2 regions of the Streptomyces tritici genome follow, and region 2 is predicted to be linked to the other one. Evidence: riboswitches for the same ligand, from Rfam matches in the RefSeq annotation. Region 2 holds a riboswitch; the other holds the start of a gene.
What was found. Region 2 has a riboswitch for cyclic di-AMP ahead of ACNJ93_RS12410 (transglycosylase family protein). Riboswitches for the same ligand answer to the same signal wherever they lie in the genome.
Positions count from the first base shown of each region.

Region 1: another riboswitch for cyclic di-AMP. It lies ahead of ACNJ93_RS24350 (M23 family metallopeptidase); the one in region 2 lies ahead of ACNJ93_RS12410 (transglycosylase family protein).

Region 1 covers NZ_CP183183.1:5,245,973-5,251,657, reverse strand. The annotation lists gene ACNJ93_RS24355 (GntR family transcriptional regulator) at 99-782, opposite strand; gene ACNJ93_RS24350 (M23 family metallopeptidase) at 966-1,736, opposite strand; cyclic di-AMP (ydaO/yuaA leader) riboswitch at 1,750-1,913, opposite strand; gene ACNJ93_RS24345 (M16 family metallopeptidase) at 2,115-3,482, opposite strand; gene ACNJ93_RS24340 (M16 family metallopeptidase) at 3,509-4,873, opposite strand; gene ACNJ93_RS24335 (DNA gyrase/topoisomerase IV subunit A) at 5,054-5,685, shown strand, end outside.
Region 2 covers NZ_CP183183.1:2,703,565-2,709,249, forward strand. The annotation lists gene ACNJ93_RS12400 (FtsB family cell division protein) at 1-237, opposite strand, end outside; gene eno (phosphopyruvate hydratase) at 368-1,660, opposite strand; gene ACNJ93_RS12410 (transglycosylase family protein) at 1,968-2,651, opposite strand; cyclic di-AMP (ydaO/yuaA leader) riboswitch at 2,655-2,827, opposite strand; gene ACNJ93_RS12415 (transglycosylase family protein) at 3,103-4,086, opposite strand; gene ACNJ93_RS12420 (cytochrome P450 family protein) at 4,199-5,440, opposite strand; gene ACNJ93_RS12425 (nucleoside triphosphate pyrophosphohydrolase) at 5,450-5,685, opposite strand, start outside.

The DNA.
Region 1 (5,685 bases), 2.5 Mb from region 2:
GTGCAAATCCGGGCAGCGGATTCCGGGCAGCACGAATTGCGGGAGCCGGGAAATTCGCCCGTCCCGTGAAATGCACGTCTTTGTATACGGCGCGTCTGTTAATTCAGCGAGCCCGCGATGTTTACGGCATGTTGCGAAGTCCTCACACGGCCGCCGTCCGGGTGCCGCAGCCGGTGCAGCGGCAGGGTGCGCTCGGCGTGCAGCGCCGTGAGCGCCCGGGCGCGTTCGGCGTCGCCGCGCGCGACCGCGTCCACGATCGCGCCGTGCTCGGCCCAGGTGTCCACGGGCCGCGCCGAGGTCTCGACGGCGTACATCCAGGCGATCTTGTGCCGGAGCTGGGTGAGCAGCGAGGTGAGCGCGGGGCTGCCGGAGGCCTGGGCGAGGGTCTCGTGGAACCAGCCGCCGAGCGAGCGCAGGTCCTCCCCCTGGCCCCGCCGGGCCCGCTCCTGCCCGAGCCTGACCAGGCCGCGCAGGACTTTGAGGTGGGCGTCGGTGCGGCGCTGGGCGGCCCGGCCTGCGGCGAGCGGTTCGAGCAGCGAGCGGACGTCGAGCAGGTCGGCGGCCTCCTGCTCGGTGGGCTCGGCGACATGCGCGCCGGCGTGCCGGCGGCTCACCACGAAGCCCTCGGACTCCAGGGTGCGCAGGGCTTCGCGGACCGGCACGCGGGAGACCCCGTAGCGGCGCGCCAGTTGCTCCTCGGTCAGCCGGCTGCCCCGCTCGAAGACGCCGGAGACGATGTCGTCCCGGATCGCCGTGCACACCGAATGCGCGGGAATGCGCATGTCCGACCTCCGCATTAATCCACGTGAAACCCGCCGACGGTCCCCTGTTCGCCGACTCTTCCGTGACTCTATTGCAGCGAGCGGCCATTTCCGACGGCCGGTCGTGAAACATGGATGTCTTTTGGACGCGAAAAAGCCCCGACTCCGTACGCGAGCCGGGGCTTTTCTGGTGCCGCCGTGGGGTCAGACGTTGACGCCCCGGGCGCGCAGGTACGCGAGCGGGTTGATGTCGGAGCCGTACTCGGCGGTGGTGCGCGCCTCGAAGTGCAGGTGCGGGCCGGTGGAGTTGCCGGTCGAGCCGGAGACGCCGATCTGCTCGCCCGGCATGACGGACGCGCCGACCGAGACGGTGATCCGGGAGAGGTGGCCGTACTGGGTGTACGTGCCGTCGAGGTGGCGGATCACGACGTTGTTGCCGTACGCGCCGCCCCAGCCCGCCTCCACGACGGTGCCGGCGCCGACGGAGACGACCGTGCTGCCGAAGGGGGCCTTGAAGTCGATGCCGGAGTGGCTGCCGGAGGACCACAGGGAGCCGCCGGTCTTGTAGCCGGTGGTGACGTACGTGCCGGCGATGGGCAGCCGGAAGGAGTTCAGGCGCTTGCGCTCGGCCTCGCGGGCGGCGCGCTCGCGGGCCTCGCGGATCTCCTTGGCGCGGGCCTCGGCCTTGCGCTTCGCCTCCGCCTCGGCCTTGGCCTTCGCGGCGGCCTCGTAGGCCTCCTGCTCCTGGGCGGCGGCCTGGGCGTCGATGCGGTCGGCGAGCGTGTCCACGCTGATCGCCTGGGTCAGGCCGGTGTCCTCGAGGGAACGGGCTTCCGTGTCGGCGGCGAGCGCCGGGGAGGCGAGGGTACCGATGACGCCGGTCGTCGCGAGCGCGGCGACGCCTGCGACGCCCGCGCTGCGGCGCGCCATACGGCTCGGACCACGATGCTTCCCGGTGGCACGGGTGAACGCCATGTAGTGGCTGATCCTTTCCTTCCTTCTCGCCTACCGGGTTAGCTGACGGGTTCGGAGCAGGAAGGTCTCCTACGGGCCCCTCCGCCCGACGGCGAAGGCGTCCGATTCACCCCAGGGACTGCGGTGGGTCCCCGGCTCCCCAGGCTCGCGCCTTCGGGGACTCGGCGATGACTGTCCGTTGCCGCGGACGCGGCACGTGCAACCGACGAACAGCCGGACCGACGCTAAGCGTCTTGTCTTTCAATCACCAAACAGACACGGAAGTTTGTAGCGCACGCCACAGGTCATTCGCCCGCTTTCCCTTGCGAACCGGACAAACGGGAGGACCCCGACGCACCGGGGCATCGGGGTCCTCGCGACGGCCTGCGGCCGGCTCAATCAGCCGCTGACGACGGTCACTTCACCGATCCCGAGGGCGCGCACCGGCTCCTCGATCGCGGCGGCGTCGCCGACCAGAACGGTCACCAGCCGGTCCACCGGGAAGGCGTTGACGACCGCCGCGGTCGCCTCGACCGTGCCCGTCTCGGCGAGGCGGGCGTACAACTGCGCCTGGAAATCGTCCGGAAGACGCTGCTCGACCTGGTCGGCGAGGGTGCCGGCGACCGAGGCCGCGGTCTCGTACTTCAGCGGGGCGACGCCCACGAGGTTCTGCACCGCCACATCGCGCTCGGCGTCCGTCAGACCCTCGGCGGCGAGGGTGCGCAGCACCTTCCACAGGTCGTCAAGTGCCGGGCCGGTGTTGGGGGTGTCGACGGAGCCGCTGATGGCGAGCATCGACGCGCCGTTGCCCCGGCCGTCCGAGCGCAGCACCTGGCCGAAGGCCCGCACGCCGTAGGTGTAGCCCTTCTCCTCGCGCAGCACGCGGTCGAGCCGGGAGGTGAGCGTGCCGCCGAGGCAGTACGTGCCGAGCACCTGGGCCGGCCACACGCGGTCGTGCCGGTCCGGGCCGATGCGGCCGATCAGCAGCTGCGTCTGGACGGCGCCGGGGCGGTCCACGATGACCACGCGGCCCGTGTCGTCGGCGGTGATCGGCACGTCCGGGTGCGCCGCGGACGCCTCGCCGGACCAGTCGCCGAGGGTGTCCGCCAGCAGGGCGTCCAGGTCGACGTCGGTGAGGTCGCCGACGACCACCGCGGTGGCGTTGCCGGGGCGGATGTGCGCCTCGTAGAAGGCGCGTACGGCCGCGGCGTCGATGGCGGCCACCGTCTCCTCGGTGCCCTGGCGGGGCCGCGACATGCGCGAACCGGCCGGGAACAGCTCCTTGGAGAGCTGCTTGGCCGCGCGGCGGGCCGGGTTGGCCGTCTCGTGCGGGATCTCGTCGAGCCGGTTGCGCACCAGGCGCTCGATCTCGGTGTCGACGAACGCGGGGGCGCGCAGCGCCTCGGCGAGCAGCCCGAGGGCCTTCGGCAGCCGGGAGACCGGGACCTCCAGGGAGACCCGGACGCCCGGGTGGTCCGCGTGCGCGTCCAGGGTGGCGCCGCAGCGCTCCAGCTCGGCGGCGAACTCCTCGGCGGAGTGCTTGTCGGTGCCCTCGGACAGCGCCCGCGCCATGATCGTCGCCACGCCGTCCAGACCGGCCGGCTCGGCGTCCAGCGGCGCGTCGAGGACCAGCTCGACGGCCACCACCTGCTGGCCGGGTCGGTGGCAGCGCAGCACCGTCAGCCCGTTGTCGAGGGAGCCGCGCTCGGGGGCCGGGAAGGCCCAGGGGCGCGCCTCGCCCGCCCGCGGCTGCGGGTGGAACTCCATGCTGGTCAAAGACGCGGCAGCGTCGCTCACTGGTCGGCTCCCTCTTCCTCGTCGCTGTCGCTCTCGGCGCCCGGGTCGCCCGGGATCGCGGTGATCGGCTCGTACACCAGCACCGCCCGGTTGTCGGGGCGCAGCCGGGCCTCGGCGACGGCCCGCACCTCCTCGGCGGTCACGTCGAGCACCCGCTGCACGGCGGTCAGCGCCAGCTGCGGGTCGCCGAACAGCACCGCGTACCGGCACAGTTCGTCGGCGCGGCCGGCGACCGTGCCGAGCCGGTCCAGCCACTCGCGCTCCAACTGCGCCTGGGCGCGCTCCATCTCCTCGGGCGTCGGCCCCTCGGCGGCGAACCGGGCCAGCTCCTCGTCGACCGCGGCCTCGATCCGCGGCACCTCGACGCCGCCGGAGGTCTTCACGTCCAGCCAGCCGAGCGAGGGCGCGCCGGCCAGCCGGAGCAGCCCGAAGCCGGCCGCGACGGCCGTGCGGTCGCGGCGGACCAGCCGGTTGTGCAGCCGGGACGACTCGCCGCCGCCGAGGACCGTCAGGGCCAGGTCGGCCGCGTCGCACTCGCGGGTGCCGTCGTGCGGGAGCCGGTAGGCGGCCATCAGGGCGCGGGCCGGGACCTCCTCCTCGACGACCTCGCGCAGCTGCTCGCCGATGATGTCCGGGAGTGTGCCGTCGCGCGGCGGCTGCTTGCCGTCGTGGCCGGGGATCGAGCCGAAGTACTTCTCGATCCACGCGAGGGTCTGCTCGGGGTCGATGTCGCCGACGACCGAGAGCACCGCGTTGTTCGGCGCGTAGTAGGTACGGAAGAAGTTCCGCGCGTCTTCCAGGGTGGCGGCGTCCAGATCGGCCATGGAGCCGATCGGCGTGTGGTGGTACGGGTGGCCCGCCGGGTAGGCGAGCGCGGTGAGCTTCTCGAACGCCGTGCCGTAGGGCACGTTGTCGTAGCGCTGGCGGCGCTCGTTCTTCACCACGTCGCGCTGGTTCTCCATGGACTCGTCGTCCAGGGCGGCCAGCAGCGAGCCCATGCGGTCCGCCTCCAGCCAGAGCGCCAGCTCCAGCTGGTGGGCGGGCATGGTCTCGAAGTAGTTGGTGCGCTCGAAACTGGTGGTGCCGTTGAGCGAACCGCCGGCGCCCTGCACCAGCTCGAAGTGCCCGTTGCCCTTGACCTGCTTCGAGCCCTGGAACATCAGGTGCTCGAAGAGGTGGGCGAGGCCGGTGCGGCCCGGGACCTCGTGGCGCGAGCCGACGTCGTACCAGAGGCAGACCGCGGCGACCGGGGTCAGGTGGTCCTCGGAGAGCACCACGCGCAGGCCGTTGGCCAGCCGGTGCTCGGTCGCTGTCAGGCCGCCGGAGCCGGCTTCGGCCGTGGCCGTGTGACCCATGGGCATGTACGTCCCTTCGATCGCGATGTGGAAGAGTCCTGCCACTGTATGCAAGCGCACCGACACCTCGCGAAGTTCCCGCCGCATCGGACTGTCCCTCTTCCGGGTCGACGTCGGCGTTGTCGGTGCGACGGTCCACAATGGTCCGCGTCAGATCAACCATGTTGGTAAGGAGCCGCAGCCGCGATGGCCCGCCGCAGCACGAAGACACCGCCGCCGGACGACGCGTTCGAGGAGAGGATCCTCGACATCGACGTCGTCGACGAGATGCAGGGCTCCTTCCTCGAGTACGCGTACTCGGTCATCTACTCGCGCGCCCTGCCGGACGCCCGCGACGGCATGAAGCCGGTACAGCGCCGCATCGTCTACCAGATGTCGGAGATGGGGCTCCGGCCCGATCGCGGCTACGTGAAGTGCGCGCGCGTCGTCGGCGAGGTCATGGGCAAGCTGCACCCGCACGGCGACGCGTCGATCTACGACGCGCTGGTGCGCATGGCGCAGCCGTTCTCCATGCGGGTCCCCCTGGTCGACGGCCACGGCAACTTCGGCTCCCTCGGCAACGACGACCCGCCGGCCGCCATGCGGTACACCGAGTCCCGGATGGCGCCCGCGGCGCTGCTGATGACGGACTCGATCGACGAGGACACCGTCGACTTCGCCCCGAACTACGACGGCCAGGAGCGGGAGCCGGTCGCGCTGCCCGCGGCGTACCCGAACCTGCTGGTCAACGGCGCGTCGGGCATCGCGGTCGGCATGGCCACCAACATGCCCCCGCACAACCTGGGCGAGGTGATCGCCGCCGCGCGGCACCTGATCCG
Region 2 (5,685 bases):
GGCCTGCCGCTCCTGGTCGGCGATGGCGGCGCGCTGGGAGACGTACTGGCGCATGGGGTAGGCGAGGGCCACCACCAGGGAGCAGACGATCAGGGCGAGGAGGGCGGCGCGGCCGGTGAGGCGGGAGCGGCGGGCCTGCCGGCGGGTCTGGGAACGGTAGACACGGGCGGCGGTCTGCTCGCCGAGCAGTCGCAGCCGGGTCGCGGTCGAGTACCGGTCCCGGTCCTTCGCGGCCATGTCCGGTGCCTCCCCTGGTCACGTGTGCGGATACGCGTACGTCCCCGCACACGGTACGGGACCGAGTGCGGGGACGCGGGGAGGCTGCCTGAGTGAGGATCAGCCCTGCGGTCGGCCCTCGCTGTGCTCTTTAGTTCGCAGTGCGAAACCGCGGGAAGGCGCTGCGGCCGGCGTAGACCGCGGCGTCGTCGAGGATCTCCTCGATGCGCAGCAGCTGGTTGTACTTGGCGACGCGGTCCGAGCGGGCCGGGGCGCCGGTCTTGATCTGGCCGCAGTTGGTGGCGACGGCCAGGTCGGCGATGGTGACGTCCTCGGTCTCGCCGGAGCGGTGGGACATCATGCACTTGAAGCCGTTGCGCTGGGCGAGCTCGACGGCGTCGAGGGTCTCGGTCAGCGAGCCGATCTGGTTGACCTTGACCAGCAGGGCGTTGGCGGTGTTGGTCTCGATGCCGCGGGCGAGGCGCTCGGGGTTGGTGACGAACAGGTCGTCGCCGACGAGCTGGACCTTGTCGCCGAGCAGGTCGGTGAGGGTCTTCCAGCCCTCCCAGTCCTCCTCGTTCAGCGGGTCCTCGATGGAGACCATCGGGTACGCGTCGACGAGCTCGGCGTAGTACGCGCTCATCTCCTCCGCGGTCCGGGTCTTGCCCTCGAACTCGTACGCGCCGTCCTTGTAGAACTCGGTGGCGGCGACGTCCAGGGCGAGCGCGATGTCCTTGCCCGGGGTGTAGCCGGCCTTCTTGATGGCCTCGACGATGAGGTCCAGGGCGGCGCGGTTGGACTCGAGGTTCGGGGCGAAGCCGCCCTCGTCGCCGAGACCGGTGGACAGGCCGCGCTCCTTGAGCACGCCCTTGAGCGCGTGGTAGGTCTCCGCGCCCCAGCGCAGGGCCTCGGAGAAGGACTCCGCGCCGATCGGGGCGATCATGAACTCCTGGATGTCGACGTTGGAGTCCGCGTGGGCGCCGCCGTTGAGGATGTTCATCATCGGCACGGGCAGGACGTGCGCGTTCGGGCCGCCGAGGTAGCGGAAGAGCGGCAGGTCGGAGGCCTCGGAGGCGGCGTGCGCCACGGCGAGGGAGACGCCGAGGATGGCGTTGGCGCCGAGCGAGGACTTGTCCGGGGTGGCGTCCAGGTCGAACATCGCCTGGTCGATCAGACGCTGCTCGGTGGCGTCGTAGCCGACGAGCTCCGGGCCGATCTGCTCGATGACGGCGAGGACGGCCTTCTCGACGCCCTTGCCGCCGTAACGGCTCTTGTCACCGTCGCGGAGCTCCAGGGCCTCGAACGCACCGGTGGAGGCACCGGAGGGAACGGCAGCACGGCCGGTGCTGCCGTCGTCGAGGCCGACCTCGACCTCGACCGTGGGGTTGCCTCGGGAGTCCAGGATTTCCCGGGCTACGACGACGTCGATGGACGGCACGAGCATCTCCTTCTGGGAAGTTACGCGAGAAAGGTGCAGGGTCTGCTTGGCCTTGCGGCAAGAGCCTAACCGCCTCGGGGTGCGCGGCCAGTCGGTGCCCGCCTCCTGGGACGAAAAAGGACCCGAGCGCGGGCATCCCGGGGCGAAACCCCTCGTACTACCCGTCGGTAACTCTCGCGGGGGCTCACCGGGCCGGGAACGGGCGGACCCCGGCCCGGCGTGCACGGGGGGAGTCGCACGCCGGACCGGGGTGGTCACCGCGGGAGGGTCGCACGGCACGGGTGGGCCGCCGGACCCACCCGTGCCGCCGGGCTCACTTCAGGTGGAGCTGCTGGCCCGGGTAGATCAGGTCGGCGTCCTCGACGACGTCCTTGTTCAGCTCGAAGAGCTTCTCCCAGCCGCCCTTGACCTTCTGGGCGGCGGCGATCTTGCTCAGGGTGTCGCCGGCGACGACCTTGTACTCGCCGTCGCCCTTCTTGACCTTCTTGCCGGTCGGGGTGGTGACGGTCTTGGCCTCGGCCTTCTTCGCGGCGGGCTTCGGCGCGGTGCGCTGCTCGCTGCGGGTGGTCGGCTGCTCGGCCTTGCGCTCCGGCTGGGGCTGCTCGGCGGCGCCGCCGGTGTACGCGGCGTTGGACAGGCCCACGCCGCAGCTCGGCCACGCGCCCTTGCCCTGGCCGGCCAGGACCTTCTCGGCGATCTCGATCTGCTGGGCCTTGGTGGCCAGGTTCGCGGTCGGGGCGTAGGCGGTGCCGCCGTACGCGGCCCACGTGGAGGCGGAGAACTGCAGGCCGCCGTAGTAGCCGTTGCCGGTGTTGATGGACCAGTCGCCGCCGGACTCGCACTGGGCGACGCGGTCCCACTCGGCGGCGGTGGCGGCGGAGGCGGTGCCCGCGGTCATCAGCGGCGCGGCGACCGCGACACCGGCGACGCCGGCGAGCGCGAGGGCACGGGCGGCCTTGGACGTACGGCGGTGCTTGCCCTTGCTGGAAAGCAGCATGGAAGTACTCCTCACCGACGCCTGCGAGGTGAGCTGTCGGGTTCGGGCCGGAAGAGTTGCCCGGCCGCGTGTCCTTGCACGCGGCTTCACCCCGAGCCGGTCGATCGGCCGTCACTGACGGCCGGGACCGGCGCAAACCTTGGGTCCCCCGCTCCTGCCTTCGGCGCATGACGCGACGACTGTTCCCGACGGCCGGCGGCAGGACTCGGCGTACCGGTCGGCGGGGCCCGCGGTGGCGAGCGGTCCCGACCGTAGACACAGACCCGCCGGAAGTTCAAAGAGCCGCATCGGGGAAAAAACGCCCTTACAGGACCAGTTGCCGGAGGCGTTTGCGCTGGTGAGACGTGACGGAAGCAAAGTTTGCGGGCGTCCGGGGTCAGTTGGGGCGAAGAGACTCATGTCTCACTTGCACAGAACCGGACATACAACCCCGAACCGCCCGCGCTCCCCGCTACTTCCGGCCCGTCAGTTCCAGGTCCTGGCCAGGGAGGATGAGGTCCGGATCGGCTCCCACGGTCTCCTTGTTGGCCTCATAGAGGGCGCGCCAGCCCCCGTCGAGCTCATGAGCGGCCGCGATCTGGGAGAGATTGTCGCCGGGCCGGACGGTGTACTCGCCCGAAGTGTCCGACTCCTCACCTGTGGGCGTTTCGGCCGAGTCCGCACCCGTACCGGACGTTTCGTCGAGGTCGGGGCGGCTCGCATCCCGTGTCGCCTCGTCAGCCGGCGCGGCATGACGCCCCGATTCGGCCCCCTTGCCCGAATCGTCCGGGCTCTCGGTCGCGGCCTCGCCGCGGTGCTTGCCGGTGCCGGGGCCGACGGGAGTGGCGGAGGCGTCCGGCGCCCCGGCGGGCGCGCCGGGAGCGGTCGGCGTGGTGCTCGCGTCCGGCTGCGCGGACGCGTCGGGCAGAAGGGACGCATCGGGCGTCTCCGGCCCCGTCCCGGCCTCGTCCCGGGCGTCCGGATTCGCGGTCGCATCGGGCGTGGCGGACGGAGCGGCGGGAGTCGCCGGAGCGGTGGGCAGCAGGCCGCCGGAGGGGCTCGTGGGCGGCTTCAGCGTCCCGTCGTCCTTCAGGCCGACGATGGCGGCGCAGGTGGCCCAGGTCTTCGCGCCCTGCGCGGCGAGCGCCTTCTCGGCGACCGCGATCTGCTGGGCGCGGCTGGCGAGGTCCGGGCGCGCCGCGTACTGGGTGCCGCCGTAGGCGTCCCAGGTCTCCTGGGTGAACTGCAGCCCGCCGTAGAGCCCGTTGCCGAAGTCGGCGCTCCACAGCCCGCCGGACTCGCACTCGGCGACCCGGTCCCAGGTGGCCTCGTCGGCGGCGGAGGCGGAGCCCGCGGCGAGCAGAGGAAGGGCCAGGGCGGATCCCGTCACCCCTGCGGCGACGACGAGAGCGGGGGCCTGACGGGGACGGCGGTGCCGTCCGTTCCCGGAACGCATGCGGTTGCCTTTCGCGTGACTGCTGAGACGACGGTGAACGTAGCGGCATTCGAACGTGAGTCACAAGTCGATGCAGCGGGGATCACGCGAAGATCACATTCTTGACGCGTCGTCAGCTCCGCTCGGGGGTGAACGCCACCGGAAGCGTGCGCAGACCCCGCATGATGAGCCCTCCCCGCCAGCGCAGTTCGGCCGGATCCACGCCAAGTCGCAGATCCGGCAGGCGCGTCAGCAGCGTGGCCAGCGCCGTCTGCCCCTCCAGGCGGGCGAGCGGCGCGCCCAGGCAGTAGTGGATCCCGTGCCCGTACCCGAGGTGCTGGTTGTCGCGCCGCGACAGGTCGAGCACATCGGGCTCGGCGAAGCGCTCCGGGTCCCGGTCGGCGGCCGCGAGCACCACGAGGACCGGGTCGCCGGGCCGGATCTCCTGACCGCCGAGGGTCAGCGGCTCGGTGGCGAACCGCCAGGTCGCCAGCTCCACCGGCCCGTCGTACCGCAGCAGCTCCTCCACGCCGGTGGCGAGCAGCCCCGTCTCCCCGGCGGCGAGCGACTCCTGGAGCCGCAGCCGCTGGCCGGGGTTGCGCAGCAGCGCGTACACGCCGTTGCCGATGAGGTTCACGGTGGTCTCGAAACCGGCGAAGAGCAGGATGAAGGCCATCGCCGCGGCCTCGTTCTCCGTCAGGTGCTCGCCGTGGTCCGAGGCGCGGATGAGCCCGGAGATCAGGTCGTCGCCCGGTTCGAGACGCTTGCGGTGGATCAGCTCGGCGAGGTAGCCGCGCATCTTCTTCACCGAGCGCGCCACTCCCCCGCGCGGCCCGCCCCCGTGCCGGATCATCATCCCGGCCCAGTCCCGGAAGTCGTCCTGGTCCTCACGGGGCACGCCGAGCAGGTCGCAGATCGCGTAGATGGGCAGCGGAAAGGCGAACTCGTGGATGAGGTCCGCCTCGCCCTTCGCGGCGAAGCCGTCGATGAGCCGGTCGGTCAGCTCCTGCACCCGCGGCGCGAACTCCGCGACGCGGCGCGGGGTGAACGCCTTCGAGACCAGCCGGCGCAGCCGCGTGTGGTCCGGCGGGTCGATGTTGAGCAGATGCGTCATCAGCTCGGCCTTGCGCTCGCCCGGAATGCCGGTCTTGCCCTTGGCGTGCGCGGGCTCGTCGTGATGCGCCGGGTTCTTCGACAGCCGCTGGTCGGCCAGCGCCTGCCGCGCGTCCCCGTACCGCGTCACGAGCCACGCCTCCACGCCGCTCGGCAGCGTCGCCCGGTGCACCGGCGCGTGCTCGCGCAGCCAGGCGTAGGCGGGGTACGGGTCGGTGGCGAACTCCCAGGTGAAGAGTTCCGGGGCGGGGCTCTGACTCACCCTGCGACGTTACCTCTGCTCGGCCGCCCGGATCGCGTCGCGGTACGCGCGGCCGGCGGCGCGCAGCGCGGCCTCCGGGTCGACGCCCTCGGCCTCGGCCCGGACCGCCAGGGCCAGCAGCTCGTAGCCGATGCCCTCGCCGGACGGCAGCGGCACGTCCAGGCCCGCCGTACGGACCCGGCCGGCCAGCTTCGCGGCCAGGGCGAGACCGGGCTGGCCGAGCGGCACGCCGTCGGTGACGGACT